One region of the Citrobacter tructae genome, then DNA from elsewhere that is predicted to be linked to it. Evidence: predicted binding sites of a transcription regulator. Region 1 holds the regulator's gene; each other region holds the start of a gene.
What was found. The regulator CRP, encoded in region 1, controls carbon source genes, mostly activating them, when cyclic AMP is high. The targets are predictions, from matches to a motif close to ATGTGANNNNNNTCACAT.
Positions count from the first base shown of each region.

Region 2: the regulator CRP is predicted to act here: its motif matches at 9,321-9,338, upstream of epd (erythrose-4-phosphate dehydrogenase).
Region 3: the regulator CRP is predicted to act here: its motif matches at 4,907-4,924, upstream of adhE (bifunctional acetaldehyde-CoA/alcohol dehydrogenase).

Region 1 covers NZ_CP038469.1:3,799,496-3,810,319, reverse strand. Annotated here, with positions in the region: gene E4Z61_RS18840 (nicotinate phosphoribosyltransferase) at 1-816, opposite strand, end outside; gene prs (ribose-phosphate diphosphokinase) at 831-1,691, opposite strand; gene E4Z61_RS18830 (NUDIX hydrolase) at 1,885-2,604, shown strand; partial or broken gene E4Z61_RS18825 (hydrolase) at 2,640-3,702, shown strand; gene E4Z61_RS18820 (YheU family protein) at 3,705-3,923, shown strand; gene E4Z61_RS18815 (phosphoribulokinase) at 3,977-4,846, shown strand; gene E4Z61_RS18810 (OsmC family protein) at 4,892-5,296, opposite strand; gene crp (cAMP-activated global transcriptional regulator CRP) at 5,606-6,238, shown strand; gene E4Z61_RS18800 (YccS/YhfK family putative transporter) at 6,290-8,377, shown strand; gene argD (bifunctional acetylornithine/succinyldiaminopimelate transaminase) at 8,430-9,647, opposite strand; gene pabA (aminodeoxychorismate synthase component 2) at 9,733-10,296, opposite strand; gene E4Z61_RS18785 (putative adenosine monophosphate-protein transferase Fic) at 10,328-10,824, opposite strand, start outside.
Region 2 covers NZ_CP038469.1:4,224,907-4,235,730, reverse strand. Annotated here, with positions in the region: gene scpB (methylmalonyl-CoA decarboxylase) at 1-546, shown strand, start outside; gene E4Z61_RS20965 (acetyl-CoA hydrolase/transferase family protein) at 571-2,037, shown strand; gene srsR (LysR family transcriptional regulator SrsR) at 2,034-2,930, opposite strand; gene E4Z61_RS20955 (oxidative stress defense protein) at 3,054-3,800, opposite strand; gene argO (arginine exporter ArgO) at 3,894-4,529, opposite strand; gene E4Z61_RS20945 (small-conductance mechanosensitive channel MscS) at 4,676-5,536, opposite strand; gene fbaA (class II fructose-bisphosphate aldolase) at 5,727-6,806, opposite strand; gene pgk (phosphoglycerate kinase) at 6,896-8,059, opposite strand; gene epd (erythrose-4-phosphate dehydrogenase) at 8,108-9,127, opposite strand; gene E4Z61_RS20925 (nucleoside/nucleotide kinase family protein) at 9,416-10,126, opposite strand; gene E4Z61_RS20920 (MltR family transcriptional regulator) at 10,123-10,632, opposite strand; gene glpX (class II fructose-bisphosphatase) at 10,648-10,824, opposite strand, start outside.
Region 3 covers NZ_CP038469.1:1,245,249-1,256,072, reverse strand. Annotated here, with positions in the region: gene hns (histone-like nucleoid-structuring protein H-NS) at 85-498, opposite strand; gene tdk (thymidine kinase) at 1,145-1,762, shown strand; gene adhE (bifunctional acetaldehyde-CoA/alcohol dehydrogenase) at 2,006-4,684, opposite strand; gene E4Z61_RS06625 (YchE family NAAT transporter) at 5,172-5,819, shown strand; gene oppA (oligopeptide ABC transporter substrate-binding protein OppA) at 6,590-8,221, shown strand; gene oppB (oligopeptide ABC transporter permease OppB) at 8,345-9,265, shown strand; gene oppC (oligopeptide ABC transporter permease OppC) at 9,284-10,192, shown strand; gene oppD (murein tripeptide/oligopeptide ABC transporter ATP-binding protein OppD) at 10,204-10,824, shown strand, end outside.

The DNA of each region.
Region 1 (10,824 bases):
AAATCCCTGCGGATAGAGATCGACAATCAGACGGCGGAAAGTCTCGATCTCGTGTTCACGCTCGCCCATACACATCACGCTGTGCTCGGTGGCAGGAATACTGGCGCCGATAAAATACGCCTCACCGTCGGTGTAGTAATCACGGGTGTACAACAGAGAGGGAATACTGTCGGTGCCTTTAAAGCTCAATAAATGCCCGCTACCCGCCTGCATGGTGTCCTGCAATCCGGACATGCCACGAAACGAAAAGTCATGACACTGGAAATCAAGGTGCGTCATATCGCTGCAGGTTTTTTCTGCCCAATGCGTGCAAATTTTGCGGTAGTGGTGGGCAATTGTCGCATTGGTGGACGCTTTCCACAGCTCCGCCGACAGCACCGTCTCAAGGTAATTCACCAGCCAGAAAAACTCTGGTTGGGTGTTGATGATGGTTAATACTGGCACCGCCATTGGCACTTTGCTGCCTTCGTCCAGCGCCTTAATATGCAACGGCAGATAACCCAGTTGATGCAGCGCACGAATATGATCGACCGCTACTGAGTCTTTTCCCAGATAACCGTCCATCACCTGCTTGTACTCACTGACCACCTCTTCCTGCGGTCGGGCAAAGAACGCCTCGTTAAACAGATCAACCAGAAACCACTGCAAAAAGCCCTGCAAGCCAAAGAACACCAGCTTGCCATCTGGCAGCGGTGACGAGAAAAAGCGATCACTGCGCGGAGTAAAGTTGGAATAGACCCGGCTAGTGCCCTGCGGATACTGCACGCGGTGAGACACTTTGTAGCCGTCAATAGCTAAAATTGGATTCATTTTCATAACAAGAGTCTCCCTCAGGCGCGGTAAATCGCGTCAATATCGATAAGTTCAAGCTGCGGATGGGCCAACGTAGAGGCCGCTAACGACGTGGTGGTGTAGATGGCGTCAATACCGTTAGCAAACAGGTGCTCAACGCCCTTAGAAAAGATCCCATGGGTGACGTACAGACTAACGCTGCGGGCACCAGCATCACGCAATACCTGCGCAGAGCCAATGAACGTACCGCCTGCGTCACACAGGTCGTCGACAATCAGCACATCCCGCCCCTTAACGTCACCGGCCACCAGCGTAAAACCCGTCAGGTTACCGCTTGCAACATCGCGTTTTTTGCTCAGAATGGCGTACTCTGCAACCCCTGCGGCTCTGGCAACAGCATCAATTTTCTTCAACGCGCCAGCATCGGGGGCCACCAGCATCAGCGCATTTTTCGTAAACTGGAGCTGCAATGTCGTACTTTGCAGCAGGCAGACGTCCTGTGGAAGCGAGACAAAATTATCTATTGCCGCCGCAGCCGCGTCACTGTGTGGATCAAGCACTTTCACCTTGTCGAACTGCAGCGTATTTAGCTGACGGGCAAAGACCTTCAGCGCAAAGCTGTCGCCCGCAACCATATGTCGGTCCTGTCGCGCCCACGGCAGCCAAGGAAGTTCAAGATGGCTGACCAGTACATCGGTTTGATGACGCACCGCCTCCACCAACTGCGCCAGCAGCATAAAATCATTCATGTCGCGCATCGCCGTGGCGCGAATGCGCATCAGACGAGCGAAGGATGGCAACGCATCGGTGACTTTTAACCAGACGGCCCCATCAGGAAAAATGCCGCTGGTAATGGCGTAAGCCCGGTCATCCAGAGTTAATGCTAATTTTACGCTCATCTCGCTTCCTCTTTTAATTATGTCCCTTCGACACAATTAATAATGTCCTTAAGACACATATTAAGCAAGCAAAGAATGCATTCTTTTTGAATATGGTAATAATCTATTGATAATCAAAGAGAAAAAAACGCATCTTGCCCCCCGGTGCCGGGCTGGTACACTTGGCGGCGTTACATATCATCGTGAGTACCTTATGACCACCGAAGCCGACTACCTGAATCAGTATGATGCCCGCCGCTTTCCCTCTCCGCTGGTGACGGTAGATAGCGTGTTATTTACCCTGCATCAACAGGCTCTCTGCGTGTTGCTAGTCGAACGGGCAAACCAGCCGCAAAAAGGACGTTGGGGATTACCCGGCGGCTTTATCGATATGACACACGATGATTCCACGCGCGCCACAGCGCTACGAAAACTCACTGAAAAAACTGGTGTTTCACCTTCGTGGCTGGAACAGTTGGACACATTTTCCGGACCAGATCGTGACCCGCGCGGCTGGAGTCTGACGGTCACCTGGTTTGCGCTTATCGCTTGGGTGGACTGCGAGCCGCATATCGCCAGCGTCAGCGATGCCCGCTGGGTCCCCGTTGATAAGCTTGCCGACTATCCGCTGGCCTTCGATCACCAAAACATCATTGAAGCCGCCCTGCACCGCTTGCGGCAAAAAACGATGTATTCTTTACTACCCGTTTACTGTTTACCGGATACCTTTACCCATGGTCAGCTACAGGAAGCTACTGAAGTTATCCTCGGCCAGTCGATTCAGCGCAAAAGCCTGATCCGCCGCTTTGAAGCATCAGGTATGTTTGAAGATACCGGTGAAAGTATGGCGACAGGCACGCGAAAAGCCCGCCTGTGGCGACGTAAACCGGGCGTGGAAATTCATCTTTTCTCACGTAACCTGCTGGCCGAATAAGCACAAAATCACATATTGGCTAACCCGCAGGCTCCATGCGCGGTATAGTTGCTCTTTCCGATTATTAATTGCTCTGGTGTTATGGTTGAAATCACTCCTACAGAAGTAACCCTACCCGCCGATGATTCACGAGAATTCCGCCCGATGCGCGGGATCGGTAATCGACATCTGCAAACCATGCTGCCGCGTTTAATTCGCCGTAAGGTGAAGTTCGACGCCCACTGGCAGCGATTGGAATTACCCGACGGTGACTTTGTCGATCTGGCATGGAGTGAAGATCCGCAGCAGGCGAAGCACAAACCGCGTCTGGTCGTTTTTCACGGTCTGGAAGGTAGCCTGAACAGCCCGTACGCCCACGGACTGATTGAGGCGGCGCAAAAGCGCGGCTGGTTAGGCGTGGTGATGCATTTTCGCGGCTGCAGCGGTGAACCGAATCGCCTGAACCGCATTTATCACTCCGGCGAGACCGAAGACGGCACCTGGTTTTTACACTGGCTGGAATGTGAATTCGGCCGCGTGCCGACCGCAGCGGTCGGCTATTCGCTCGGCGGCAACATGCTGGCCTGCCTGCTGGCAAAAGAAGGCAACGACATTCCAATTGATGCCGCAGTTATTGTCTCTGCGCCTTTCGTACTGGAAGCCTGTAGTTATCATATGGAGAAAGGTTTCTCCCGTGTCTATCAGCGCTACCTGCTCAATCTGTTGAAAGCCAATGCCTCGCGTAAGCTTGAGGCGTATCCGGGTTCGCTGCCGGTAAGCCTGGCCCAGTTGAAATCCCTGCGCCGCATTCGCGATTTTGACGATCTGATTACTGCAAAAATTCACGGTTTCGCCGACGCGATAGACTATTATCGTCAGTGTAGCGCTATGCCGTTGCTCAATCGGATCGCCAAACCAACGCTGATTATCCACGCCAAGGACGATCCGTTTATGGACCACCATGTGATCCCCAAACCGGAAAACCTGCCCTCGCAGGTGGAATATCAGTTAACCGAGCACGGTGGTCACGTTGGGTTTATTGGCGGCACGCTGCGCCGCCCCGAGATGTGGCTGGAATCGCGTATCCCCGACTGGCTGACAACGTATCTGGAGGCATAATCATGCAGATCCCCTGGCAGGACTTATCCCCTGAAGCGCTGGACAATCTGATTGAAAGCTTTGTCTTGCGTGAAGGCACCGATTATGGTGAACATGAACGTTCACTCGAACAAAAAGTCGCCGACGTCAGACGCCAGTTACAATCTGGCGAAGCCATCCTGGTATGGTCAGAACTGCATGAAACGGTCAACATTATGCCGCAGAAACAGTTTCGCGAATAATCGGTTGTCGACGGCTGACTATAATAAAAAACCAACCTATTTATGGAGTTGTTATGTCTGCCAAACATCCGGTGATTGCGGTAACAGGATCCAGCGGCGCGGGGACCACCACCACCAGCCTCGCGTTTCGTAAAATTTTCTCGCAGTTAAATCTGCGCGCTGCCGAGGTGGAAGGCGACAGTTTTCACCGCTATACCCGTCCTGAGATGGACATGGCGATCCGCAAAGCGCGTGACGCCGGGCGACACATCAGCTATTTCGGCCCCGAAGCCAACGATTTCAGCCTGCTGGAACACACCTTCATCGAGTACGGTCAGTCGGGCAAAGGCCAGTCACGAAAATATCTGCACACGTATGATGAAGCCGTTCCGTGGAATCAGGTTCCGGGCACATTTACCCCCTGGCAGCCTCTTCCTGAACCGACGGACGTGCTGTTCTATGAAGGCTTGCACGGCGGTGTAGTAACCCCGCAACAAAATGTGGCGCGGCATGTCGATCTATTGGTCGGGGTGGTGCCAATCGTCAACCTGGAGTGGATCCAGAAACTAACCCGCGATACCAGCGAGCGCGGTCACTCCCGCGAAGCGGTAATGGACTCAGTCGTGCGCTCAATGGACGATTACATCAATTACATCACCCCGCAGTTTTCCCGCACGCATATTAACTTCCAGCGCGTACCGACGGTCGACACCTCTAACCCTTTTGCAGCAAAAAGCATTCCGTCATTGGATGAAAGCTTTGTTGTTATCCATTTTCGTAATCTGGAAGGTATCGACTTTCCCTGGCTACTGGCTATGCTGCAGGGCTCATTCATTTCTCACATCAATACATTAGTGGTGCCGGGTGGCAAAATGGGGCTGGCAATGGAGCTGATCATGCTGCCGCTGGTCCAACGGCTGATGGAAGGGAAGAAAATAGAGTAAGCGGTGTTTGTGCCGGATAGCGCTAGGCTCATCCGGCATTAGAAATTACGCCGCAATCACTTCATAGGAATGGGTAATATTCACCGCTTTTTCTAGCATCAACGCCACGGAACAATACTTCTCCGCCGAGAGGTCTACTGCGCGGGACACTGACGCGTCTTTTAGATCGTTACCGGTGACGATGAAATGCAGATTAATATGGGTAAACAGACGCGGCGCTTCTTCACGACGTTCGGAAGTGAGTTTCACTTCGCAGTTGGTCACATCCTGACGACCCTTTTGCAGGATCGACACCACATCAATCGCACTACAGCCACCCGCAGCCATTAGCACCATTTCCATCGGGCTCGGCGCTTTATCACCAGAGTTACCGTCCATCAAGATTTGGTGGCCAGAGGCGGACTCACCGAGGAAGGTTAACCCCTCAACCCACTTTACACGCGCTTGCATATTTCGTAACTCCAATGTTTCAATTTTCCTGACAGATTACGCGTACATAACAATTCTCGCAACGGAAGGCGACCTGCATCATGCTGAAGCGAGACACCAGGAGACACACGGCGAAAGCTATGCTAAAACAGTCAGGATGCTACAGTATTACATAGACGTACTGCATGTATGCAGAGGACATCACATTACAGGCTGCAGTTCACTTTTTAGCAGCCCCTTTCCCAGGTAGCGGGAAACATATTTTTGCAACCCCAGAGGCAGCGTCGTTTTCTGGCTCTGGAGACAGCTTATAACAGAGGATAACCGCGCATGGTGCTTGGCAAACCGCAAACAGACCCGACTCTCGAATGGTTCTTGTCTCATTGCCATATTCATAAGTACCCATCGAAGAGCACGCTGATTCACCAGGGTGAAAAAGCGGAAACGTTGTATTACATCGTTAAAGGCTCAGTGGCAGTGCTGATCAAAGATGAAGAAGGGAAAGAAATGATCCTCTCTTATCTGAATCAGGGCGATTTCATTGGTGAATTAGGCCTGTTTGAAGAAGGCCAGGAACGTAGCGCCTGGGTACGTGCCAAAACCGCATGTGAAGTCGCTGAAATTTCATACAAAAAATTTCGTCAATTAATCCAGGTTAACCCGGATATTCTGATGCGCCTGTCTTCCCAGATGGCTCGTCGTCTGCAGGTAACGTCCGAAAAAGTGGGCAACCTTGCCTTCCTGGATGTCACTGGTCGTATCGCCCAGACCCTGTTGAACCTGGCGAAGCAACCTGACGCTATGACCCACCCGGATGGCATGCAGATCAAAATCACCCGTCAGGAAATTGGCCAGATCGTTGGCTGTTCCCGTGAAACTGTTGGTCGTATCCTGAAGATGCTGGAAGATCAGAACCTGATCTCCGCGCACGGTAAGACGATCGTCGTCTACGGCACGCGTTAACCTCATCGAAATGGCGCGTTACCGGGTAATGCGCCATTCTTGTTTACACCGATGTGGCGAAGACTGATTTATCACCCCGAGATCAACTACGCACTACGACAAACCCTGGTGCTGTGTTTGCCCGTGGCTGTCGGTCTTATCATCGGTCAGCTTCATCTGGGGCTGCTTTTCTCCCTCGTCCCTGCCTGCTGTAACATTGCCGGTCTTGATACCCCGCATAAGCGCTTTTTCAAACGCTTAGTTATTGGCGCGTCGCTGTTTGCCGGGTGCAGCCTGATCATGCAGTTGCTGCTGGCGCAGACCATACCGCTTCCGCTAATCCTCACCGGCCTGACACTGGTTCTCGGCGTAACCGCAGAGCTGGGCCCTCTGCATGCTCGATTACTGCCAGCCTCACTGATCGCGGCGATTTTCACGCTAAGTCTGGCCGGGAATATGCCCATCTGGGAGCCGCTGCTGATCTATGCGCTGGGTACGTTGTGGTACGGCGCGTTCAACTGGTTCTGGTTTTGGCTGTGGCGTGAACAGCCGCTGCGGGAATCGCTCAGCTTGTTGTACCGCGAACTGGCCGATTATTGTGAAGCAAAATATAGCCTGCTAACCCAGCACGTCGATCCCGAAAAAGCGTTACCCCCGCTGCTGGTTCGCCAGCAAAAAGCCGTGGATCTGATCACCCAGTGTTATCAGCAAATGCACATGCTTTCGGCGCATCGCAATAACGAGTACAAACGCCTGCTGCGGTCCTTTCAGGAAGCACTGGATTTGCAGGAACATATTTCCGTTAGCCTGCATCAACCGGAAGAGGTGCAAAAGCTGGTCGAGCGTAGCCACGCGGAGCAGGTGATTCGCTGGAACGCGCGCACCGTCGCCGCCCGCCTGCGCGTGCTGGCAGATGACATTCTGTATCATCGCTTGCCTACGCGTTTTTCCATGGAGAAACAGATTGGCACGCTGGAGAAAATTGCTAACCAGCATCCGGACAACCCGGTCGGGCAGTTTTGCTACTGGCACTTTAGCCGTATTGCCCGCGTGCTACGCACTCAGCGTCCACTGTACGCCCGAGATTTGATGGCCGACAAACAGCGCCGATTGCCGTTGCTCCCTGCCCTGAAAAACTATCTGTCGTTGAAATCCCCGGCGCTGCGTAATGCCGGACGCATCAGCGTCATGTTGAGCATCGCCAGCCTGATGGGCAGCGCCTTACACCTGCCAAAACCTTACTGGATCCTGATGACGGTCCTGTTCGTCACGCAAAACGGCTACGGTGCAACGCGGGTACGTATTTTGCATCGTTCGGTAGGTACGCTCGTCGGGCTGGTGATTGCTGGCGTCACGTTGCACTTTCATATTCCGGAAGGATTTACGCTGGCGGCCATGCTGGTCATCACCCTCGGCAGTTATCTGATCATGCGCAAAAACTACGGCTGGGCCACCGTCGGCTTTACAGTCACGGCGGTATATACCCTGCAGTTGCTGACGCTGAACGGGGAGCAGTTTATCGTGCCGCGCTTTGTCGATACGGTGCTGGGCTGTTTGATTGCCTTTGGCGGCACACTCTGGCTGTGGCCGCAGTGGCAGAGCGGCCTGCTGCGCAAAAACGCCCACGATGCGCTGGAATCCGATCAGGAAGCCATTCGCCTGATCCTCAGCAACGATCCGCAGGCAACACCGCTCGCGTATCAGCGTATGCGGGTCAATCAGGCACATAACACACTGTTTAACTCACTCAACCAAGCGATGCAGGAGCCAGGATTTAATTCGCATTACCTGGCCGATATGAAACTGTGGGTCACGCACAGCCAGTTCATCGTCGAGCATATCAACGCGATGACCACGCTGGCACGAGAACACACAATGTTGACGCCGGATTTGGCGCAGCGGTATCTGGAGTCCTGTGAAATTGCAATTCAGCGCTGTCAGCAGCGGCTGGAATATGACGGGCCGGGAAGCTCCGGCGATGTGAATATTCTCGAATCACCGGAGATGCTATCCCACGGTCCGTTAAGCACTCTGGAACAGCATCTGCAGCGCATTTTGGGTCATCTGAACACTATGCACACCATTTCTTCTGTTGCATGGCGTCAGCGCCCGCACCACGGTATCTGGCTAAGCCGACGATTGCGGGATATGAAGGGCTAACACTGTTTGCCGGATGTCGCCGCTGAACTGTGCTTTTCCGGCAAACAGGCGATCAACCCACCACTTTCGCGACCGCCTGCGCGAAGCGCTGCATCCCTTCATCGATATCCGCTTGCTCTACCACCAGCGACGGCGCAAAACGCATCACGTCCGGGCCGGCATTCAGTACCATCACCCCTTCGTGGGCAGCCGCGTAGAGGAAATCGCGCGCCCGGCCTTTGAACTGCGGCTTCAGCTCCGCGCCAATCAGCAGCCCCATGCCGCGAATATCGCTAAAAATGTCATACTGAGCATCGATTTTCTGTAAATGCGCAACAAATTCCTGACGTTTGGCCTGAATACCTTCCAGCACGTCCGGCGTGTTGATGATGTCAAACGCCGTCTCTGCAACCGCGCAGGCCAGCGGATTACCACCGTAGGTCGAGCCGTGCGAACCAACATGGAACGCAGAAGCAATCTCCTGAGTGGTCAACATGGCACTCACCGGGAAGCCGCCGCCGAGGGCTTTGGCGCTGGTCAGAATGTCCGGCGTCACGCCGTAGTGCATATAGGCAAACAGATTGCCGGTACGCCCCATCCCGCACTGCACTTCATCAAATACTAGCAATGACTGATGTTGATCGCACAACTCCCGCAGGCCCTGTAGGAATTCCGGTGTTGCGGCCATGACGCCACCTTCGCCCTGAATCGGTTCGACGACAACCGCGCAGGTGTGATCGTTCATCACCGCTTTAACCGCATGCAGATCGTTAAACGGCACATGAATAATGTCCGCCGGTTTTGGGCCAAAGCCGTCAGAATATTTCGGCTGTCCGCCGACGGAAACGGTAAACAGCGAACGGCCGTGAAACGCATTGTGGAAGGCGATAATTTTGGTTTTGAACGGACTATGTCGCACGCAGGCATAGTGGCGCGCCAGCTTAAAGGCAGTTTCGTTGGCTTCGGTGCCGGAGTTCATGAACAGCACACGCTCGGCGAAGGTCGCTTCAATGATTTTGCGGCCTAAACGCAGAGCGGGTTCATTGGTGAAAACGTTACTGGTGTGCCACAGGGTTTCGCCCTGGGTTTTCAACGCCTCGACCAGTGCCGGATGGCAATGCCCTAACGCTGTAACTGCAATGCCGCCCGCGAAATCAACATACTCTTTGCCCTGTTGATCCCAGACTCGACTCCCTTTCCCTTTTACCGGAATAAACTCTGCCGGTGCATAAATCGGCAGAATCACTTCATCGAATGTTGCGCGCGTAATTGCAGTTTGTTCAGTTGCCATGTCATTGCCACCCTATTAAGCAGAAATGTTAGTGAAATTATAATCACAAAATATGAATAAAAAATCACTGAATAGCAACCACAAATCATCGATTGAGGAAATTAGCCAGCAGTTGATGCCCCTGCTCACTGAGGATACTTTCCGGGTGAAACTGTACACCTTCCAGATCCCACTCGCGGTGACGAATGCCCATAATTTCCTGAGTCTCGCTCCAGGCCGTTACCTCAAAGCAGGCAGGCAGCGTCTCTGGCGCAACCACCAGAGAGTGGTAGCGTGTCACCGTTAACGGGTTCGCCAGCCCCTGAAAAACGCCCTGCCCGGTATGCGTAATTGGGCTGGTCTTACCGTGCATCACTTTCGCCGCTCGCACCACGCTGGCACCAAATGCTTGCGCCATCGCCTGGTGACCCAAACAGACGCCCAGCATCGGGATTTTTCCCGCATAGTGACGAATAACGTCCAGCGAGATCCCGGCATCATCCGGCGTACAAGGGCCGGGGGAAATAACGATTTTTTGCGGGCTCAGCGCGTCGATTTGCGCCAGCGTCAACTCGTCGTTGCGCCTGACAAGAACCTCAGCGCCCAGTTCGCAGAAATATTGATACAGGTTCCAGGTAAAAGAATCGTAGTTATCGATAAGCAGGATCATTGCGGCTCCGGTACAGAAAAACCGCGCTATTCTACCCAGTTTCTCGGGCTTCGCTTACCACTTTAAGAAATATCGCCCGCAACGCCGACAGGTCGCCCATCGCACCACTCTGATTGGCCTGATTCCACTCTTCGACCGGTATACCATCCCAACTGAGCATATACCCGGCATGGATCGCTAACTGTTCGAAGAAAATACGCTGTGCCAAACCACTACCAATACGAAACGGGTGCAGGACATTAATTTCGCAATAATAATGCGCGAGTCGGTCGATAAACGTATCCTTTGGCTGCCCAAATAGCCAGGACTCGTCTTCCAGATCCTGCATCAGCGCATTGCCCTCTTTCTCGATGTAGGCAAAGTGGCAGAAGCGGGTATCACCCTGATAAATATCAACCTCGCGCAGCTGGCCCGCCCAGTCAAAAATATCCTGATAGAGTTGACGATGGATAGCACACAGGTGTGGCAAACCGCGTTTGTACGGACCCAGCCCAATCGTCGCCGCACGCAGCGCCGTCAATTCGTAGG
Region 2 (10,824 bases), 430 kb from region 1:
TATGACGATCCGCTGCGCCAGATCACCCGAATGATCCAAAAATACCCGAAACCGATTATCTCAATGGTTGAAGGCAGCGTGTGGGGCGGCGCATTCGAAATGATCATGAGTTCCGATCTGATCATCGCTGCCAGCACCTCCACCTTCTCAATGACGCCGGTCAACCTCGGCGTGCCGTATAACCTGGTAGGCATTCATAATCTGACCCGCGATGCGGGATTTCATATCGTCAAAGAGCTGATTTTTACCGCCTCGCCCATCACCGCTCAGCGTGCGTTAGCAGTCGGTATTCTCAACCATGTGGTCGCTGTCGAAGAGCTGGAAGATTTTACCCTGCAAATGGCGCACCACATCTCGGAGAAAGCGCCGCTGGCGATTGCAGTGATCAAAGAAGAACTACGCGTGCTGGGCGAAGCGCACACCATGAACTCCGATGAATTTGAACGCATCCAGGGGATGCGCCGCGCGGTTTATGACAGCGATGACTATCAGGAAGGGATGAATGCGTTTTTAGAAAAACGGAAACCTAACTTCGTCGGCCATTAATCGCGGTCAGCTAAAGGAAAAGCCATGAAACGGATGAGCGCCGAACAGGCGGCAGAAATTATTCAGCATGATGATATGGTGGCGTTCAGCGGTTTTACGCCTGCGGGTTCGCCAAAAGCGTTGCCCGCCGCGATTGCCCGACATGCCAGCGAATTGCATCTGGTCGGACAGCCCTTTCAAATCCGTCTGCTGACCGGGGCATCAATTAGCGCCGCCGCTGATGATGCGCTCTCAGAGGCGGATGCCGTTTCCTGGCGAGCGCCTTATCAAACCTCGTCTGGCCTGCGCCAGAAAATTAATCAGGGCCAGGTACGGTTTGTTGATCTCCATCTCAGTGAAGTAGCGCAGATGGTCAATTACGGCTTTTTTGGCGAAATTGATGTTGCCGTTATTGAAGCCTCAGCCATTGCGCCGGACGGCAGAGTCTGGCTTACCAGCGGGATCGGCAATGCACCAACCTGGCTGCTGCGGGCGAAAAAAGTCATTATTGAGTTGAATCATTATCACAATCCGCGCGTGGCGGAGTTGGCCGACATCGTGATACCTGGCGCGCCACCGCGCCGTAACAGCGTCCCCATTTTTCATACCATGGATCGCATCGGCAGCCAGTGCGTACAGATTGACCCAAAAAAGATTGTCGCACTGGTGGAAACAAACCTGCCCGATGCCGGCAGTGTGTCGGATAAAACCAATCCGCTCTGCCAGAAAATTGCCGATAACGTGGTGAGCTTTCTGCTGGAGGAAATGGCGCACAAGCGCATCCCTCCGGAGTTCCTGCCTTTGCAGAGCGGCGTTGGCAATATCAATAACGCGGTGATGGCGAGACTGGGCGAGAACCCGGATATCCCGCCCTTTATGATGTATTCGGAGGTGCTGCAGGAGTCGGTGGTGCATCTGCTGGAAACGGGCAAGATAACCGGTGCCAGCGCCTCCAGCCTGACGATTTCCGCCGCCTCGCTACAGAAGATTTACGCCAATATGGATTTCTTCGCCAGCCGCATTGTTCTGCGCCCGCAGGAGATCTCCAATAATCCGGAGATCATCCGCCGCCTTGGGGTGATTGCGCTTAATGTCGGCCTGGAGTTTGATATCTACGGTCATGCCAACTCCACGCATGTCGCGGGGGTAAACCTGATGAACGGCATCGGCGGTAGCGGGGATTTCGAGCGCAACGCCTATCTGTCTATCTTTATGGCCCCGTCGATTGCCAAAGACGGGAAAATCTCGACGATTGTCCCGATGTGCAGCCATGTCGATCACAGCGAACACAGCGTCAAAGTGATCGTCACCGAACAGGGCATTGCCGATCTGCGCGGGTTATCGCCACTGCAACGGGCGCACACCATCATCAACAATTGTGCGCACCCGCTCTACCGCGATTACCTGCATCAATATCTGAAACAGGCACCCGGTGGGCATATTCATCACGATCTCAGCCACGCGTTCGATCTGCACCGCAACCTGCTCGAGACCGGATCGATGCTCGGTTAACTTGCCGTACCGTCACGATCTTCAGCAATGTGCTGGAGCATCGTGGCGGTATAACGATGATTTTTCAGCGAATAGAGAAATTCCTGCATGTACATCGGGCTACCGGGTGCATCGAAATATTTCAGCTTCGACGGGTTCACCAGTCGCCAGGCGAAATGAGGTATCACCGTCAGAAACTGCCCACGCTCCACCGCGCTAATCTTGGCCATAAAGCTGTACGGACGGTAGATAATCGTTGGGTTGATGCCACAAGGCCGCATGTAAGCGTCCAGCATGGCCTCAAAGTTGGCGCGGTTCTGGAAGCGCATTTGCAGCCACGGGAGTTCTCGCAGCAGATCCTGAGGCTGTTTTTCTTCATAACGCCTTGAGACTAAAAATCCCAGGCGCAGGGGCGGCAGTTCGCTAACCGCCAAATTTTCCAGCTCCTGCACGCGCGAAGAGACATGCTGCGGCGAAATAATAAAATCCAGCTGTCGGTCAAACAGATTATCAATGACCCCGTTCTCGCTGAACTCAACGGCCTGGGCGGTCACGCCTTCATACTTATCACCAAGACTAATTAACTGGTCAAAAATGATTGTCGGATAAGTATTGTCGATACCAATAACGATTTCCCGCGAACGGCGAGAGGCGTTATGGATTTCGTTATCAATAGCAGACAGACGCTGATAGACGGGAAACAGCTTCTGATACAGCTCCTGCCCAGCTTTATTCAAACTGATGTTGTTATCTTTACGGGTAAACAGCGTATAGCCAATTTGATCTTCTAGTGCAGCAATGCTTTTACCGAAGGGCGATGCGGTCATGTGGATTTTTTCTGCCGCTCTGGCGATGTTATTGGTTTGTGCCAGCAGAATGAAATTACGCATCTTTTTCGAGATAAAAATATCCATAGCGTCCCCTTAAAAATCGCTATGGCCTATCCTCATTACGGTGAAAAAAAAGACTGGATGCGAGCTCCCATTTTTACAGTTGCTCACAGAAAAAACCCGGCTGATAAGCCGGGTCTGAAAAAACTACTGGGTTTTAGCAGGGGCTGCCGCTGGCTGACCCGCCGCAGGCTCTATCTGGAAGACCACATCAACCTGATCGTCAAACTGAATGACCGGCTGTTCGTAGGTTTCCTGAGCCGATGCCGCAGGCGCTGCGTCAGCTTTCATCATCCGTACCATCGGGCTCGGCTGATAATTCGAAACGTGGTAGCGCACGCTGTAAACCGGGCCGAGCTTGCTGTTAAAGCCCGCCGCCAGTTGCTCAGCCTGATGAATCGCATCATCAATGGCCGCTTTACGCGCTTTATCTTTGTAGGCATCCGGTTGTGCCACGCCCAGTGACACCGAACGAATCTCGTTCAAACCTGCTTTCAGCGCACCATCCAGCAATGCGTTGAGTTTGTCCAGCTGACGCAGCGTGACTTCAACGGTACGTACCGCGCGATAGCCTTTAAGTACGCTCTTACCATTTTGGTAATCATAATCCGGCTGCGTACGCAGGTTTGCAGAGCTGATATCCTTTTTCGCTATCTGGTTTTGTTCCAGGAAAGAAAGGTATTGCGCTACGCGTTCGTCAGCCTGTTTCTTCGCAGAGGCAGCATCCTTTGCCGCCACGTTGACTTCAATTGCCAGCGTCGCAATATCAGGTGTCGCATCTACGCTTGCTGTTCCGGAAGTCACGATGTGCGGTCCATTCGGCAATTCATTTGCCTGTACCGAAAGTGCACTGAATCCGACTAATGCCGCCAGGGCCATTATTTTGAACTTCACTGTCGTTCCTCCATGTTTCATTATTTACCCCGAAACTCAGGGCACATGCAGGCAAGCTTAGCGGATCTCAGCCTGTTGTCCATCAGACAACGCTTAGTTGAACAGCGCATGAACATGTCCAACACCTTCTTTTGCCAGTTGAAAAGCAATAAACCACATCACTAATCCCACCAGCGTATTGATGATACGTTGTGCTTTGGCAGTGCGCAGACGCGGTGCCAGCCAGGCTGCCAGCAGCGCCAAACCAAAGAACCACAGGAACGATGCGCTAACGGTCCCCAGTGCAAACCAGCGCTTCGGCTCAACATCCAGTTGACCACCGAGGCTACCCAGCACCACGAAGGTATCAATATAAACATGCGGGTTAAGCCACGTTACTGCCAGCATGGTGGCGATGATTTTCCAGCGCCCCTGCTTCATCACCTCGGCGCTGGCCAGTTCCAGATTGCTGCTCAGCGCCGTTTTTAACGCACCGAAACCGTACCAGAGTAAAAATGCCACCCCGCCCCAGGTCACCAGCGCCATCAGCCACGGCGACTGCATTAACAAGGCGCTACCGCCAAATATCCCCGCGCAGATCAGCAGTAAATCGCTAATAGCGCAGAGCAAGGCGATCATGATGTGATACTGGCGACGAATGCCCTGATTCATCACGAAGGCATTTTGCGGACCAAGTGGAAGTATCATAGCCGCGCCAAGCGCAAGCCCTTGAAAATAATATGATAACACGTTGAATATCCCGAGCGTTCTCTCTTAAGCGCAGACTATAACGCAGGACAATCATTAGCGGAAATTGATAATTTTAATCGCAGATTAGGGAATTTAATGGCACAGGGATATTGCCGGGTGGCGGCTAGCCACCACCCGGCGCGTTATTATTCTGCCGCGTTCTCTTTCACACGCTTGAAGTTCACATCCATCTGCGGGTGCGGGAAGTTGATGCCGTTGGCATCGAACTCACGCTTAATACGCTCCAGCACATCCCAGTAGACATTTTGCAGGTCACCACTGTTGCTCCAGACGCGCACCACGAAATTAATCGATGAAGCACCCAGTTCATTCAGGCGCACAGTCATTTCACGATCTTTCAGGATACGTTCATCAGACTGAATGATATCAGTAAGGATTTGTTTAACCTGGTCGATATCCGAGTCGTACGCCACACCGATAATGAATTCGTTACGACGAACCGGTTCACGAGAGAAGTTAATGATGTTCCCGGCAATGATTTTACCGTTGGGAATCACCACGATCTTGCCGTCTACAGTACGCATGGTGGTAGAGAATATCTGCACATTGAGCACGGTTCCGGCCACGCCACCAAGGTCTACGTACTCACCTGCACGGAAAGGACGGAACATGACCAGCAGGACACCAGCGGCAAGGTTAGACAGCGAGCCTTGCAACGCCAGACCGACGGCCAAACCGGCGGCACCGAGCACGGCGATAACGGAGGCCGTCTGTACACCAACGCGGCCCAGCGCAGCAATCAACGTAAAGGCAATAATGCCGTAGCGCACCAAAGCAGAGAGGAAATCAGCAACGGTCGCATCAATTTGACGCGCCACCATCACACGGTTAATGGTGTTGGACACAACGCGCGCCACAATCATCCCGACGATGACAATGGCAATAGCCGCAACGATATTGACGGCATAGCTCAACAGCAGTTCCTGGTTACGCACCAGCCAGGTACCCGCACCGTTTATGCTGTCGACAACATTCAAATCTTCCATTCAATAATCCTTTTTTGCTTACCCAATTGGGAGAAATAATGCCGACCCTGAAGAGCTGGCAATCTGACAAGGTTAAACAAAAAATACCATTGTTGCCAAATTGATCACAAAATTTCTGCCGTCAGGATATTGAAATAATAATAAAAAAGGCCCGCATTTGCGGGCCTCATGTCACGTTGAACGGCGTAAATTACAGAACGTCAACCGCGTTCAGTTCTTTGAAAGCCTGTTCCAGACGAGTGATCATAGTTGCCTGACCAGCACGCAGCCATACGCGCGGATCGTAGTATTTCTTGTTCGGCTGATCTTCGCCTTTCGGGTTGCCCAGCTGACCCTGCAGGTAAGCTTCGTTTGCTTTGTAATAGTTCAGAACACCTTCCCAGGTCGCCCATTGGGTGTCGGTATCGATGTTCATTTTCACTACACCGTAGCTTACGGAGTCTTTGATTTCCTGAGCAGTAGAACCGGAACCGCCGTGGAAGACGAAGTTCAGGCTGTTGTGCGGCAGGTTATGTTTCTTAGAAACATAGTCCTGAGAATCGCGCAGGATAGTCGGGGTCAGAACCACGTTACCTGGTTTGTACACGCCGTGCACGTTACCGAAGGAAGCAGCGATAGTGAAACGCGGGCTGATTTTGCTCAGCTCAGTGAATGCGTAATCAACGTCTTCCGGCTGAGTGTACAGTGCAGAAGCGTCCATGTGGCTGTTGTCTACGCCGTCTTCTTCGCCACCGGTGCAACCCAGTTCGATTTCCAGAGTCATGCCCATTTTGGACATGCGCGCCAGGTATTTGGAGCAGATTTCGATGTTCTCTTCCAGAGACTCTTCAGACAGGTCGATCATGTGAGAAGAGAACAGTGGTTTGCCGGTTGCTGCGAAGTGTTTTTCACCCGCGTCCAGCAGACCGTCGATCCACGGCAGCAGTTTCTTCGCGCAGTGGTCAGTGTGCAGGATAACCGGAACACCGTAGTGTTCAGCCATCTGATGAACGTGATGCGCACCAGAGATAGCACCGAGGATTGCCGCGCCCTGAGGAACGTCAGACTTCACGCCTTTACCCGCGATGAAAGATGCGCCACCGTTGGAGAACTGGACGATTACCGGAGCTTTAACTTTTGCAGCGGTTTCCAGAACGGCGTTAATGGAGTCGGTACCGACGCAGTTAACGGCTGGCAGAGCAAAGTTGTTTTCTTTAGCTACCTGGAAAACTTTCTGTACGTCATCACCAGTGATTACACCTGGTTTTACGAAATCAAAAATTTTAGACATGTTGCGAGTCCTGTATCTTCGGCCTTGGAAAGAGGGCGTGCCATTAAAGCGCGCTGAAAATTGGGCAGGTTACCCTGCCCATTAGTGTCTTACTTTTTAGCACGCTCTTCGAGCATTGCTACTGCTGGCAGGACTTTACCTTCCACGAATTCGAGGAACGCGCCACCACCAGTGGAGATGTAGGAAATTTTGTCGGAGATACCGAACAGATCGATAGCCGCCAGAGTGTCGCCGCCGCCAGCGATAGAGAATGCTTCGCTGTCTGCGATGGCATTAGCCACAATTTCAGTACCTTTGCGGAAGTTCGGGAATTCGAACACACCAACCGGGCCATTCCACAGAATAGTTTTTGCATTCTTCAGGATGTCAGCCAGCTGCTGTGCAGATGCGTCACCGATATCCAGGATCTGCTCGTCTTCTTTCACGTCGTTAACGGATTTCAGCGTTGCAGGTGCAGTTTCAGAGAACTCAGTTGCCACGCGAACGTCAGCCGGTACCGGAATGTCGCAGATAGTCAGCAGGCGCTTGGCTTCGTCAACCAGGTCTGCTTCGTACAGGGATTTACCGACGTTGTGGCCTTGAGCGGCAACGAAGGTGTTAGCGATACCGCCGCCCACGATCAGCTGGTCAGCGATTTTAGACAGGGAGTCCAGAACGGTCAGTTTGGTAGAGACTTTAGAACCACCAACGATAGCAACCATCGGGCGAGCAGGTTCTTTCAGGGCTTTACCCAGTGCGTCCAGCTCAGCGGCCAGCAGCGGACCGGCGCAAGCTACGTCAGCGAATTTAGCGATACCGTGGGTAGAAGCCTGCGCACGGTGAGCCGTACCGAAAGCATCCATAACGAACACGTCGCACAGTGCAGCGTATTTTTTGGACAGCGCTTCGTCGTCTTTCTTCTCGCCTTTGTTAAAGCGAACGTTTTCCAGAACCACCAGTTCACCGGCAGCAACTTCAACGCCGTCCAGGTAGTCTTTTACCAGACGAACCGGGTTAGACAGTTTGTCTTTCAGGTAGTTAACAACCGGCAGCAGAGAGAATTCTTCGTTGTACTCGCCTTCGGTAGGACGACCCAGGTGGGAAGTTACCATCACTTTTGCACCCTGCTTCAGGGCCAGTTCGATGGTCGGCAGAGAAGCACGGATACGCGCGTCGCTGGTTACTTTCCCTTCTTTAACTGGTACGTTCAGATCCGCACGGATAAAAACACGTTTACCAGCAAGATCCAGATCGGTCATCTTAATTACAGACATGGTGAATCCTCTCGTTGATTCTTAAAGTTTTGCAAGCGCTCACGCGCCTTACCTGAAACCAATAGCAGCCATCGCTAACGTTGTGTCGAGCATGCGGTTAGCAAAGCCCCATTCATTATCGCACCAGACCAATGTTTTGATCAGGTGTGCGCCACTCACGCGCGTTTGCGTACCATCGACGATGGCGCTGTGCGGGTCGTGGTTAAAATCTACAGAGACCAACGGTAATTCCGTATAGTCAACTATACCATGAAATGCACCTTGTGCTGCTTTTTGCAGCAACTGGTTGACTTCACAAGCTTTTACTGGTTTTTTCACCGTCACGCTTAAGTCGATCGCCGTCACATTTATGGTCGGCACACGCACCGCAATCGCTTCAAAACGATCGTTAAATTGCGGGAAAATTCGAGTGATTCCCGCTGCCAATTTGGTATCAACGGGAATAATCGACTGACTGGCCGCTCGCGTACGACGCAGGTCGGGATGATAGGCATCAATAACCTGCTGATCGTGCATCGCGGAGTGGATTGTCGTAACTGTACCGGACTCGATGCCGTACGCATCATCCAACAATTTAATAACGGGAATTATGCAATTCGTGGTACAGGAGGCGTTGGAAACGATCCGGTGTTCAGCGCGCAGCTGATCCTGATTAACGCCAAACACAACGGTTGCGTCGATGTCGTGACTACCAGGATGTGAAAAGAGCACTTTTTTTGCACCAGCGGCAATATGCGCTTCGCCGTGTTCGCGGCTACCGAAGACCCCCGTACAATCCAGCACGACGTCAACACCCAGTTCGCGCCACGGAAGCGCATCGAGTGTTCGCTCATGCAGAATGCGAATCGCGTCGTCGCCAACAATGAGCTGGTCACGTTCCTGACGAACATCCCAGGCAAAACGCCCATGGCTGGTGTCATATTTCAACAAATGCGCCATGCCCTCAGCACTCGCCAGTTCGTTGATAGCCACCACGGTGATTTCCGCCCGACGCCCGGATTCATACAAAGCACGAACCACGTTGCGCCCGATGCGACCGAAACCATTAATCGCTACGCGTACGGTCATAGGTCTCCTGCAAGAATTTCTCAGAAACGATGTGGCTGACAGAGTAATGCAGCAAATCGCTCAGGGAAACCTTACCTGTCGCAAACTGCGACTAATTGATTAATTGTCGAACATTTAATCGACTGAAACGCTTCAGCTAGAATAAGCGAAACAAGGAATAAAAGGAATGATTGTCCAGCAACAGAACACCATTATCTGACTTACGTCACATTTCCCTAGCTAAGACGAGGGACAATTATTCCAGTAAGCCGTAATAATCATCGCGGCATAACTGGAATAATTTTACCTTCACACAAGCCGATACTCACCCTCGACCGTCATCTCCAGCATGAGATCCGCTGGCAGGCTACCTTCCAGTACCCGGCGAACATTCGGTCCGTCGGTGCGTTCATAAAATGCCTCAGCGTCAGCTTGTGAAAGCCCGCCAGCCAGTTTACGCCCCACCAGCCGTGCACGCAGGGCATCAGCCGGGGCGCGAATAAACAGCGAAAAGTCGCAGAACTCCGCTAATCCTCGCCATCCGTCGTCATCTCGTAATAACCAGTTGCCTTCCACAATCACGATCGGTGCGGTTACCACAACAGCATCTTCAACTGGGTCATGTTTTTGCCGGTCGTACTGTGGCCAGGTGCTTTCGCCCTCTTTCACCCGCCGCAGATTTTGCGCCAGTTTATCGACATCAAACGTTTCCGGTGCGCCTTTATATGCCCGTAGGTTATGGGCATCCAGCCAGGCATTGTAATGATGGAAGCCATCCATCGGCAGCGTCTGGATCTCCGGTAGCGCAGGATCCTGACGGGTGAGATGTTCCCAGAAAGTGGTGAGAGTGGATTTCCCTGTACCGGGTGGTGCGCTAAGAAAAACAATCGTTCGGCGTTGCGGGTTAGTGGAGTGTAATCTCGCCAGCCGTTGTAACAAGGGTTTGTGAACGTTCTCGACTTCATCATCATCATAATGCGCTTCAACATGAAGCCCATTGACCATTAGCCCGATTTTCACGGCGTTAATTCCTTTAAAATTGTCGTTATCGCCAGCGTTAACGCCGTCTTGACCATTGCCGTAAAACGCACCTCAGACCACGTGGTAAAATCAGCAAATTTCATTGATTCCAGCGCGCCATATAGGGTGGCATTACGTGTAATGCTGTTCACGTTGCTGATAAAATCCCAGGTAATATCATCGGCGAAACCGGGGATCGTCTCCTGTTCATTTACGTACTGATAAAACTGGGAAAAATGGGTGATATCGGCATACAGCCATTTATCCATTTTCCCCAACGCATAAATCAGACGTAGCGCAACATCGATATCATCAAGCGGACCACTCTGTGCGAGTAACGGCTTCACTGCATATTCCACGATCTCTTCATCGTTATCGACAAACAGCGACGGCAGAAAGCGTTTAATGCCCAGCAGCAAAATGTTATGTGCCGTCGTCATAAACGCAAGTAAGTTATTTTGAGCATCCAGTTGCTCAAGCACATCGTCTTCTGTCAGCGTCGTCATTCGTTATCCGATCAATCACCATGAATGCAGAGAGTCTATTATATTACACGTTCGATCTGCGCCGCCGATCAGTAAAGTTTGCGTACGCACACCATTCGTAACCTGTTGGATGCCATTAACAAGATCGCCACCCGTAACGCCCGTCGCACTGAAGAGGATGTCATTTCCTCCCACCAACTCGTCGAGCGAGTA
Region 3 (10,824 bases), 2.3 Mb from region 1:
TACCTAAATTGGGTAGGGTGTTATGCGAAGTACAGGTAAAAAAAATCCCGCCACTGGCGGGATTTTAAGCAAACTAATTGTGGATTAATCCTTGATCAGGAAGTCGTCCAGTTGTTTACCTTGTTCTTCCATCGCTTTTTTGATCACAGCTGGTGTACGACCCTGGCCGGTCCAGGTTTTAGTTTCACCGTTTTCGTCAACATAGCTATATTTAGCCGGACGTGCTGCACGCTTAGCTTTAGCACCGGTTTTAACCGCAGCCATGCTATTCAGCAGTTCGTTCGGGTCAATACCGTCAGCAATCAGCATTTCACGATATTGTTGCAGTTTACGAGTGCGCTCTTCAACTTCAGCAGCAGCAGCGCTTTCTTCTTCGCGACGCTCGCTAACGACAACTTCTAATTTTTCCAGCATTTCTTCAAGCGTTTCCAGAGTACATTCTCTTGCCTGCGCACGAAGAGTACGGATGTTGTTCAGAATTTTAAGTGCTTCGCTCATTGTAGTAATCTCAAACTTATATTGGGTGGGGTTTGTTGAGCTAATAATAGAGTGATAAATTCAGATGTGCAATAGCCAGGAATGTAAGGAATTCAAAATTGCGCTTTATTTAGTCCCTGTATTAATTCTTTACCGTTAAATTGTCCACAATGCGGGGCATAAAAAAGGCTTATTGGTACGGTGGATACTCTTCGCTCAAGAGTAAAAATTCAAGATTCAGGTCACATTTTATGGTGTTGCAATTGTATCTGTTTGCAGTAATTTCAACCTTTTGTATTAGTTTTGCTTACGGGAATTCGCTATTACGAGGAGGCCGCTGTGGGATTCAATAACAATAACAGCAGGGGGGCTTTATTGAACTGTGATGATAATCATCGTTGATGAATTTCAAGGGCACTATTTGTGAAAGAATGTGTATATACCGTTATGCTTCGGATTGTTCGAGCATTGACGGTGTTCATTGGCCTTCGTCCCATACTTAAGTATGTTCCCTGAGTCTTCCTGTAGTACGTCATATTTAGCGTGTCGATGACTGATGCTGCGCGATGTTTTATACGTGTGTGGGTAGCAACGCCGCTCAGACATGTTTGTGAATTATGATACAATCCCGCCCATATTTATTTACCCAGGTGAGGGCCGACGGTCAATGGCACAGCTATATTTTTACTATTCTGCTATGAATGCGGGGAAGTCGACCGCTTTGCTGCAATCTTCATACAATTACCAGGAACGTGGCATGCGTGCCGTTGTATATACAGCGGAAATTGACGACCGATTTGGGGCAGGGAAAGTAAGTTCACGTATAGGTCTGTCGTCACCTGCAAAACTGTTTAACCAAAATTCATCTTTGTTCGATGAAATTCGCGCGGAGAATGCGCAGCAGAGAATACATTGTGTACTGGTCGATGAGTCGCAGTTTTTGACGCGCCAACAGGTTTATGAATTATCCGAGGTTGTCGACCAACTGGATATTCCGGTTTTGTGTTACGGGTTACGTACTGATTTTCGCGGTGAATTATTTGGCGGTAGCGAATACCTGCTTGCCTGGTCAGATAAGCTGGTTGAATTAAAGACCATTTGCTTTTGCGGGCGCAAGGCCAGCATGGTATTACGTCTTGATCAGGCCGGACGACCTTATAACGAGGGTGAGCAGGTGGTTATCGGTGGGAATGAGCGCTATGTATCGGTATGCCGCAAGCACTATAAAGAAGCGCAGTCTGAGGGTTCTCTGACGGCCATTCAGGAAAGGCACAGCCACGATTAACCCACGCTTTCCTGGGCGCTGATAACACGCAGGGTAGAGTATTTGTATTAGCCGGTGAACTCTACCCTCCAGTCACCTCTGTAGGCGCTTTATTTACTCATCTCTCAATCTCCTCACTGACATGACCATTCGCCGCGATGGGCTGCGTGAGCGTTTGCACTATTAAGACGAGAATTAATAAGACGAAAAAAAACGGTCCCACAGGGACCGTTTAGGGTGATGACTAAAAGTCAGGCGTTTGAATTAAGCGGATTTCTTCGCTTTTTTCTCAGCTTTAGGTGCAGCAACTGCTTCAGTCTTAGCGGCAGTTTCACCTTCGTTGTATTCACGACCGTAGAAGGTATCCAGCAGAATCTGTTTCAGTTCAGAAATCAGCGGATAACGCGGGTTAGCGCCGGTGCACTGGTCGTCAAACGCATCTTCAGACAGTTTGTCAACGTGTGCCAGGAAGTCAGCTTCCTGAACGCCAGCTTCACGGATAGACTTAGGAATACCCAGTTCAGCTTTGATTTCATCCAGCCATGCCAGCAGTTTCTGGATTTTCGCTGCGGTACGGTCGCCCGGCGCGCTCAGACCCAGGTGGTCTGCGATTTCAGCATAACGACGACGTGCTTGCGGACGGTCGTACTGGCTGAAGGCAGTCTGTTTAGTCGGGTTGTCGTTCGCGTTATAACGAATAACGTTGCTGATCAGCAGGGCGTTCGCCAGACCGTGAGGAATGTGGAACTGAGAACCCAGTTTGTGCGCCATGGAGTGACATACACCGAGGAAGGCGTTAGCAAACGCGATACCCGCGATGGTTGCGGCACTGTGTACACGCTCACGTGCTACCGGGTTCTTAGAACCTTCGTGGTAGGACGCTGGCAGGTTTTCTTTCAGCAGTTTAAGCGCCTGCAGAGCCTGACCGTCAGAGAACTCAGATGCCAGTACGGAAACGTAAGCTTCCAGGGCGTGAGTTACCGCATCCAGACCACCGAAAGCACACAGTGACTTCGGCATCTCCATAACCAGGTTGGCGTCGACAATCGCCATATCCGGGGTCAGCGCGTAGTCTGCCAGCGGATATTTCTGACCGGTAGCATCGTCGGTAACAACCGCAAATGGTGTGACTTCAGAACCGGTACCAGAGGTGGTGGTGACAGCGATCATTTTCGCTTTCACGCCCATTTTCGGGAACTTGTAGATACGTTTACGGATGTCCATAAAGCGCAGCGCCAGTTCTTCGAAGTGGGTTTCCGGATGTTCGTACATAACCCACATGATTTTCGCGGCGTCCATCGGGGAACCGCCACCCAGCGCGATGATCACGTCTGGTTTGAAGGAGTTAGCCAGCTCAGCACCTTTGCGAACAACGGTCAGTGTCGGGTCAGCTTCAACTTCAAAGAACACTTCGGTTTCAACGCCTGCGGCTTTCAGAACAGAAGTAATCTGGTCAGCGTAGCCGTTGTTGAAGAGGAAGCGGTCGGTCACGATCAGCGCACGTTTGTGACCATCGGTAATCACTTCATCCAGCGCGATTGGCAGTGAGCCACGGCGGAAGTAGATAGATTTCGGAAGTTTGTGCCACAACATGTTTTCAGCTCGCTTAGCAACGGTTTTCTTGTTGATCAGGTGCTTAGGACCAACGTTTTCAGAGATGGAGTTACCACCCCAGGAACCACAACCCAGAGTCAGGGAAGGAGCAAGCTTAAAGTTGTACAGGTCGCCGATACCACCCTGAGAAGCCGGGGTGTTGATCAGGATACGCGCGGTTTTCATCATCTGACCGAAGTGAGCAACGCGTTCTGGCTGGTTGTCCTGGTCAGTGTACAAGCAAGAGGTGTGACCGATGCCGCCCATTGCAACCAGCTTTTCAGCTTTAACAACAGCGTCTTCGAAGTCTTTTGCACGGTACATTGCCAGTGTCGGAGACAGTTTTTCGTGAGCAAACGGCTCGCTTTCGTCAACAACTTTAACTTCACCAATCAGAATCTTGGTGTTAGTCGGAACGGAGAAACCTGCCAGTTCAGCGATTTTGTACGCCGGTTGACCAACAATAGCTGCGTTCAGTGCGCCATTTTTCAGGATGATGTCCTGAACAGCTTTCAGCTCTTTGCCTTGCAGCATATAAGCGCCGTGGCTGGCGAAACGCTCGCGAACGGCATCATAGACGGAGTCAACAACCACAACAGACTGTTCAGAAGCACAGATTACGCCGTTATCGAAGGTTTTTGACATCAGTACTGATGCAACAGCACGTTTGATATCAGCCGTTTCGTCGATAACAACAGGGGTGTTACCTGCGCCTACGCCGATAGCTGGTTTACCGGAGCTGTATGCCGCTTTAACCATGCCTGGACCACCGGTCGCAAGGATCAGGTTAATGTCTGGGTGATGCATCAGAGCGTTGGACAGTTCAACGGAAGGTTGATCGATCCAGCCAATCAGGTCTTTCGGTGCGCCAGCAGCGATTGCAGCCTGCAGAACGATGTCTGCTGCTTTGTTGGTCGCATCTTTAGCACGCGGATGTGGAGAGAAGATGATGGCGTTACGCGTCTTCAGGCTGATCAGCGATTTGAAGATTGCGGTAGACGTTGGGTTAGTGGTCGGAACGATCCCGCAGATGATACCGATCGGTTCAGCAATAGTGATAGTCCCGAAAGTATGGTCTTCGTCCAGGACACCACAGGTTTTTTCATCTTTATAAGCGTTATAGATGTATTCGGAAGCGAAGTGGTTTTTAATCACTTTATCTTCGACGATACCCATGCCGGATTCGGCAACGGCCATTTTCGCGAGAGGAATTCGAGCGTCTGCGGCAGCCAGAGCGGCGGCACGGAAGATTTTGTCAACCTGTTCTTGAGTGAAACTGGCATATTCACGCTGGGCTTTTTTTACGCGCTCTACGAGTGCGTTAAGTTCAGCGACATTAGTAACAGCCATAATGCTCTCCTGATAATGTTAAACTTTTTTAGTAAATCATCTGCTCGCTACGAGAGTATAGACAGATCAACGAAAATTTGTGTAACGTTTTGAAAATCAAACGGTTAATTAACGTACGCCGTGCATTGATTTACTAAAAGAGCTTATACGTTTGCGTCATTAAACTCTAACGCATTTCCTCCAGGTGGCGTAAGCAAGATTACTCACTTCTGAGTAGTAATTGCGTGATCTGGATCAAATTTACGCAAAGCTGACACCTTTCAGCAGGCTCTTTGAGCGATTGTCGGCAAATGTTAATAAATAGATGTGGTGAATGAGGGTAACATTAGCATATTTAATACATATTAATAACACTGAGTATTGGTAGCATGTTTACAGAGATATACGCAGATAGAAGGTGAAGAATGCTGCCAAAAGGCGTATCTTCAGCGCGGTTTTTAACAGTTTTTATGACTCATTTTATCCGGCTAACGCTTCGGAGCTAACCGTGATCCAAACGCTATTTGATTTTCCTCTCTATTTTAAATTTTTCATTGGGTTATTTGCGCTGGTTAACCCCGTAGGGATCATTCCTGTTTTTATCAGCATGACCAGCTACCAAACCGCAACTGCGCGTAACAAAACCAACCTGACAGCAAACCTGTCGGTAGCCATCATCCTGTGGACCTCGCTGTTCCTCGGTGATGGTATCCTGCAACTCTTCGGTATCTCGATTGATTCGTTCAGAATTGCCGGTGGGATTCTGGTGGTGACCATCGCGATGTCGATGATCAGCGGAAAGCTCGGTGAAGATAAACAAAACAAACAGGAAAAATCAGAGACCGCTATACGTGAGAGTGTCGGCGTTGTTCCGCTGGCATTGCCATTGATGGCGGGGCCGGGGGCGATAAGTTCAACCATCGTTTGGGGAACACGCTACCACAGTGCATTAAACCTGTTCGGTTTCTTTGTGGCGATTGCACTGTTTGCCCTGTGCTGTTGGGGACTGTTTCGTATGGCGCCCTGGCTGGTTCGCTTGCTGGGACAAACGGGCATTAACGTTATTACGCGTATTATGGGGTTACTGCTCATGGCGTTGGGTATCGAATTTATCGTCACTGGCATTAAATCCATTTTCCCCGGCTTGCTGTCCTGACAGGACCGCTCACTGGAAACGGAGTTGGCCATCGACTCCGTTCTTTTCATTATCAGTAAAACTTCTCACTAAAGTTGAAAATCAGCGTTGAAATTATAAAAGAAGCCGATCGCCAATCCCTCGCTCATCCATTGATTTAAAAGATAATTATTTTTTCGGCTGTACAGCTAAACAGAGTGCGCGTTGTTATTTTGCTAACATCATACTCTGGGGCTTGCTGTAGGATTATCGAAATGTTATTAGTTATTTCGGCATCTATTTTAGATGAATGTGCTAATTAATAACCAATTGTTAAATTTATGTGCACTCTGACAGTGGGTGGATACCGGACAGGATAATCAGCCATGCTGTTGATCTAATTCATTGTTTATCATGTATTTTTTATAGAATACTCTCTTTTTGAGACCCGCTTTTGTCAGATTTTTTTTCGATAAAAGAGAATTAGTTAACAAATCTGTAAAATGTATTGGCGGTTAAGAAACGCATTTGATACTTTCCGGCCAGGTATTTTGCAGAATATTTATCGTTGATGAGAATTATTTTCACTTGGTTTTTGTCAACAGAGTAACCGCGTGTTTCCGGCAGGGGAGGCACGCAGATAATCGACGCAAGGCGGTCGTACGAATCGCCAGAATAAATAAAGTCGGTGATAGCAAGCAGTAAACAATAAACCACCTGACGGCAGAAAATCTCCGGTGCCGTACAGGGATCCGTACAGGATTAACAGTCTGGTTAAAAAACCAGCCATAATAATGAGGGAGTACAACACAATGACTAACATCACTAAAAAAAGTTTAGTAGCGGCGGGGATTCTATCTGCGCTAATCGCGGGAAATGTTGCCACGGCGGCAGAAGTACCCGCCGGTGTTCAACTGGCTGAAAAGCAAACGCTGGTGCGTAATAATGGCTCGGAAGTTCAGTCCCTCGATCCACATAAAATCGAAGGTGTACCGGAATCCAACATTAACCGTGACCTGTTTGAAGGTTTATTAATCAGCGACGTTGATGGCAAGCCATCGCCAGGTGTGGCTGAAAAATGGGAAAATAAAGATTTTAAAGTCTGGACGTTCCATCTGCGTAAAGACGCGAAATGGTCGGATGGATCCCCCGTTACCGCACAAGATTTCGTGTATAGCTGGCAACGCCTGGCGAATCCGAATACCGCGTCACCGTACGCCAGCTATTTGCAGTACGGTCACATCGTTAATATTGACGACATTATCGCCGGTAAAAAACCGGTCACCGATCTTGGTGTGAAAGCCATTGATGACCATACTTTTGAAGTCACCCTCAGTGAACCGGTCCCTTATTTCTACAAACTGCTTGTTCACTCCTCCGTTTCCCCAGTGCCTAAAGCGGTGGTGGAAAAATTTGGTGATAAATGGACCCAGCCTGCGAACATCGTTTCTAACGGCTCTTATAAATTAAAAGATTGGGTCGTCAACGAGCGCATTGTGCTTGAGCGTAATACCAACTACTGGGACAACGCTAAAACAGTTATTAACCAGGTAACCTACCTGCCAATTTCTTCTGAAGTGACTGACGTTAACCGCTATCGCAGCGGTGAAATCGACATGACCTACAACAACATGCCGATTGAGTTATTCCAGAAACTGAAAAAAGAGATCCCGAACGAAGTTCACGTTGACCCGTATCTGTGTACCTACTATTACGAAATCAATAACCAGAAACCACCGTTCAACGATGTGCGTGTTCGTACCGCCCTGAAGATGGCGTTGGATCGTGACATTATCGTCAACAAAGTGAAGAATCAGGGCGACCTGCCTGCGTACAGCTTCACTCCGCCGTATACCGATGGGGCAAAACTGGTTGAGCCTGAATGGTTCAAGTGGTCCCAGGAAAAACGTAACGAAGAAGCGAAGAAACTGCTTGCTGAAGCAGGCTTCACTGCAGAAAAACCGTTGACCTTCGATCTGCTGTATAACACCTCCGATCTGCATAAGAAGCTGGCAATTGCAGCAGCTTCTATCTGGAAGAAAAATCTGGGCGCTAACGTTAAGCTGGAAAACCAGGAGTGGAAGACCTTCCTCGATACCCGTCATCAGGGTAACTACGATGTCTCTCGTGCCGGCTGGTGTGCGGATTACAACGAACCTACCTCCTTCCTCAACATGGTGCTGTCAGACAGCTCCAACAACACCGTTCACTATAAGAGCGCGGCATTTGATAAGCTGATTGCCGATACGCTGAAAGTGACAGATGAAGCGCAGCGCAGCGAACTGTATTCGAAAGCTGAGCAGCAACTGGATAAAGACTCTGCGATTGTACCGGTTTATTACTATGTCAACGCCCGTCTGGTGAAACCATGGGTAGGTGGATACTCCGGTAAAGACCCGATGGATAATATCCACGTTAAAGACTTGTATATTATCAAGCATTAATGGCAAGACGTGGGGCAATCATTTGTTGCCCCACAGTGTCTTTTTCTTCGAACTATAAACACCTCCTTTGACCTAAAGTTTGGCTCAAAGAGGTGTAAAGGCACACGCCAGAAGGTACGGGCAATGTTGAAATTTATATTACGTCGCTGTCTGGAAGCGATTCCGACGCTATTTATTCTTATTACGATCTCATTCTTTATGATGCGTCTTGCACCGGGAAGTCCTTTCACTGGTGAGCGCGCGTTACCGCCAGAGGTATTGGCGAATATTGAAGCGAAATATCATCTTAATGATCCTATCACCACCCAGTACTTCAGTTATCTGAAACAGCTGGCGCACGGCGATTTTGGACCTTCCTTTAAATATAAAGATTATACGGTTAACGATTTGGTGGCTTCGAGCTTTCCGGTTTCGGCGAAGCTGGGTGCCGCCGCCTTTATCCTGGCGGTACTCGTTGGCGTCAGTGCCGGAGTCATTGCTGCGCTGAAGCAAAACACGCGCTGGGATTATACGGTAATGGGGGTGGCGATGACCGGGGTGGTTATCCCCAGTTTCGTGGTCGCTCCCTTATTAGTGATGATATTCGCGATAACGCTGAAATGGTTGCCTGGCGGTGGCTGGAACGGTGGGGCGCTGAAATTTATGATCCTACCGATGGTGGCGTTGTCGCTGGCGTATATCGCCAGTATCGCGCGTATCACTCGTGGGTCGATGATTGAAGTGCTGCACTCCAACTTTATTCGTACCGCACGGGCAAAAGGCTTACCGATGCGGCGGATTATTTTCCGTCACGCGTTAAAGCCCGCGTTGCTGCCGGTGCTGTCCTATATGGGCCCGGCGTTCGTCGGCATTATTACCGGTTCAATGGTTATTGAAACTATTTATGGCTTGCCGGGTATTGGTCAATTGTTTGTTAATGGCGCACTGAACCGCGACTACTCGCTGGTATTGAGTCTGACCATTCTGGTGGGGGCATTAACGATTGTGTTTAATGCGATTGTTGATGTGCTGTATGCCGTTATCGACCCGAAAATCCGTTACTGATACTGGAGCTCGCTATCTATGATGTTAAGTAAGAAAAACAGCGAGACGCTGGAGCTTTTCAGTGAAAAGCTGGAGGTCGAAGGTCGTAGCCTGTGGCAGGATGCGCGTCGACGCTTTATGCATAACCGCGCGGCGGTAGCAAGTCTGGTGGTGTTGGTGATTATCGCACTGTTTGTGACCCTTGCGCCGATGCTGTCACAGTTTACTTACTTCGATACCGACTGGGGAATGATGTCCAGCGCGCCGGACAGCGAGTCCGGGCATTACTTCGGTACCGACTCATCGGGGCGCGACCTGCTGGTACGCGTGGCGATTGGCGGACGTATTTCGCTGATGGTCGGGATTGCCGCAGCGCTGGTGGCGGTACTTGTCGGCACGTTATACGGGTCGCTGTCAGGCTATTTGGGTGGCAAAATTGACTCCGTAATGATGCGCCTGCTGGAAATCCTCAACTCCTTCCCGTTTATGTTCTTCGTCATTCTGCTGGTGACCTTCTTTGGGCAAAACATCCTGCTGATTTTTGTGGCGATCGGTATGGTCTCCTGGCTGGATATGGCACGTATTGTGCGTGGCCAGACGTTGAGCCTGAAGCGCAAAGAGTTTATTGAAGCCGCGCAGGTGGGCGGGGTGTCGACCGTGCGTATTGTTATTCGTCATATTGTACCGAACGTACTGGGTGTGGTGGTGGTGTACGCGTCGTTACTGGTGCCGAGCATGATCCTGTTTGAATCCTTCCTGAGCTTCCTTGGATTAGGGACACAGGAACCCTTAAGTAGTTGGGGGGCATTGTTAAGCGATGGCGCTAACTCAATGGAAGTCTCACCGTGGTTGCTGCTGTTTCCGGCAGGTTTTCTGGTGGTGACGTTGTTCTGTTTCAACTTTATTGGCGATGGCCTGCGTGATGCCCTCGACCCGAAAGACCGTTAAGGAGTGCAGCCATGAGCGTAATTGAAACCTCAACCGCGCCGCTCGCGCAACAACAGGCTAACGCACTGCTGGACGTGAAAGATCTTCGCGTGACGTTTGCCACCCCCGATGGGGATGTCACTGCTGTAAACGATCTGAACTTTTCGCTGCGTGCCGGAGAAACGCTGGGTATTGTCGGTGAATCCGGCTCGGGGAAATCACAAACGGCATTTGCCCTGATGGGGCTTCTGGCGGCCAATGGTCGCATTGGCGGTTCTGCGACGTTCAATGGGCGTGAAATTTTGAATTTACCGGAACGCGAACTGAACAAACTGCGCGCCGAACAAATTTCGATGATCTTCCAGGATCCTATGACCTCCCTGAATCCGTATATGCGGGTTGGGGAGCAGCTAATGGAAGTACTGATGCTGCATAAAGGCATGAGCAAAGCGGAAGCCTTTGAAGAGTCAGTCAGAATGCTGGATGCGGTTAAAATGCCGGAAGCGCGCAAGCGTATGAAAATGTACCCGCATGAGTTTTCCGGCGGGATGCGCCAGCGTGTAATGATCGCCATGGCACTGCTGTGCAGGCCGAAGTTATTAATCGCCGATGAGCCGACAACCGCGCTCGATGTGACGGTTCAGGCGCAAATT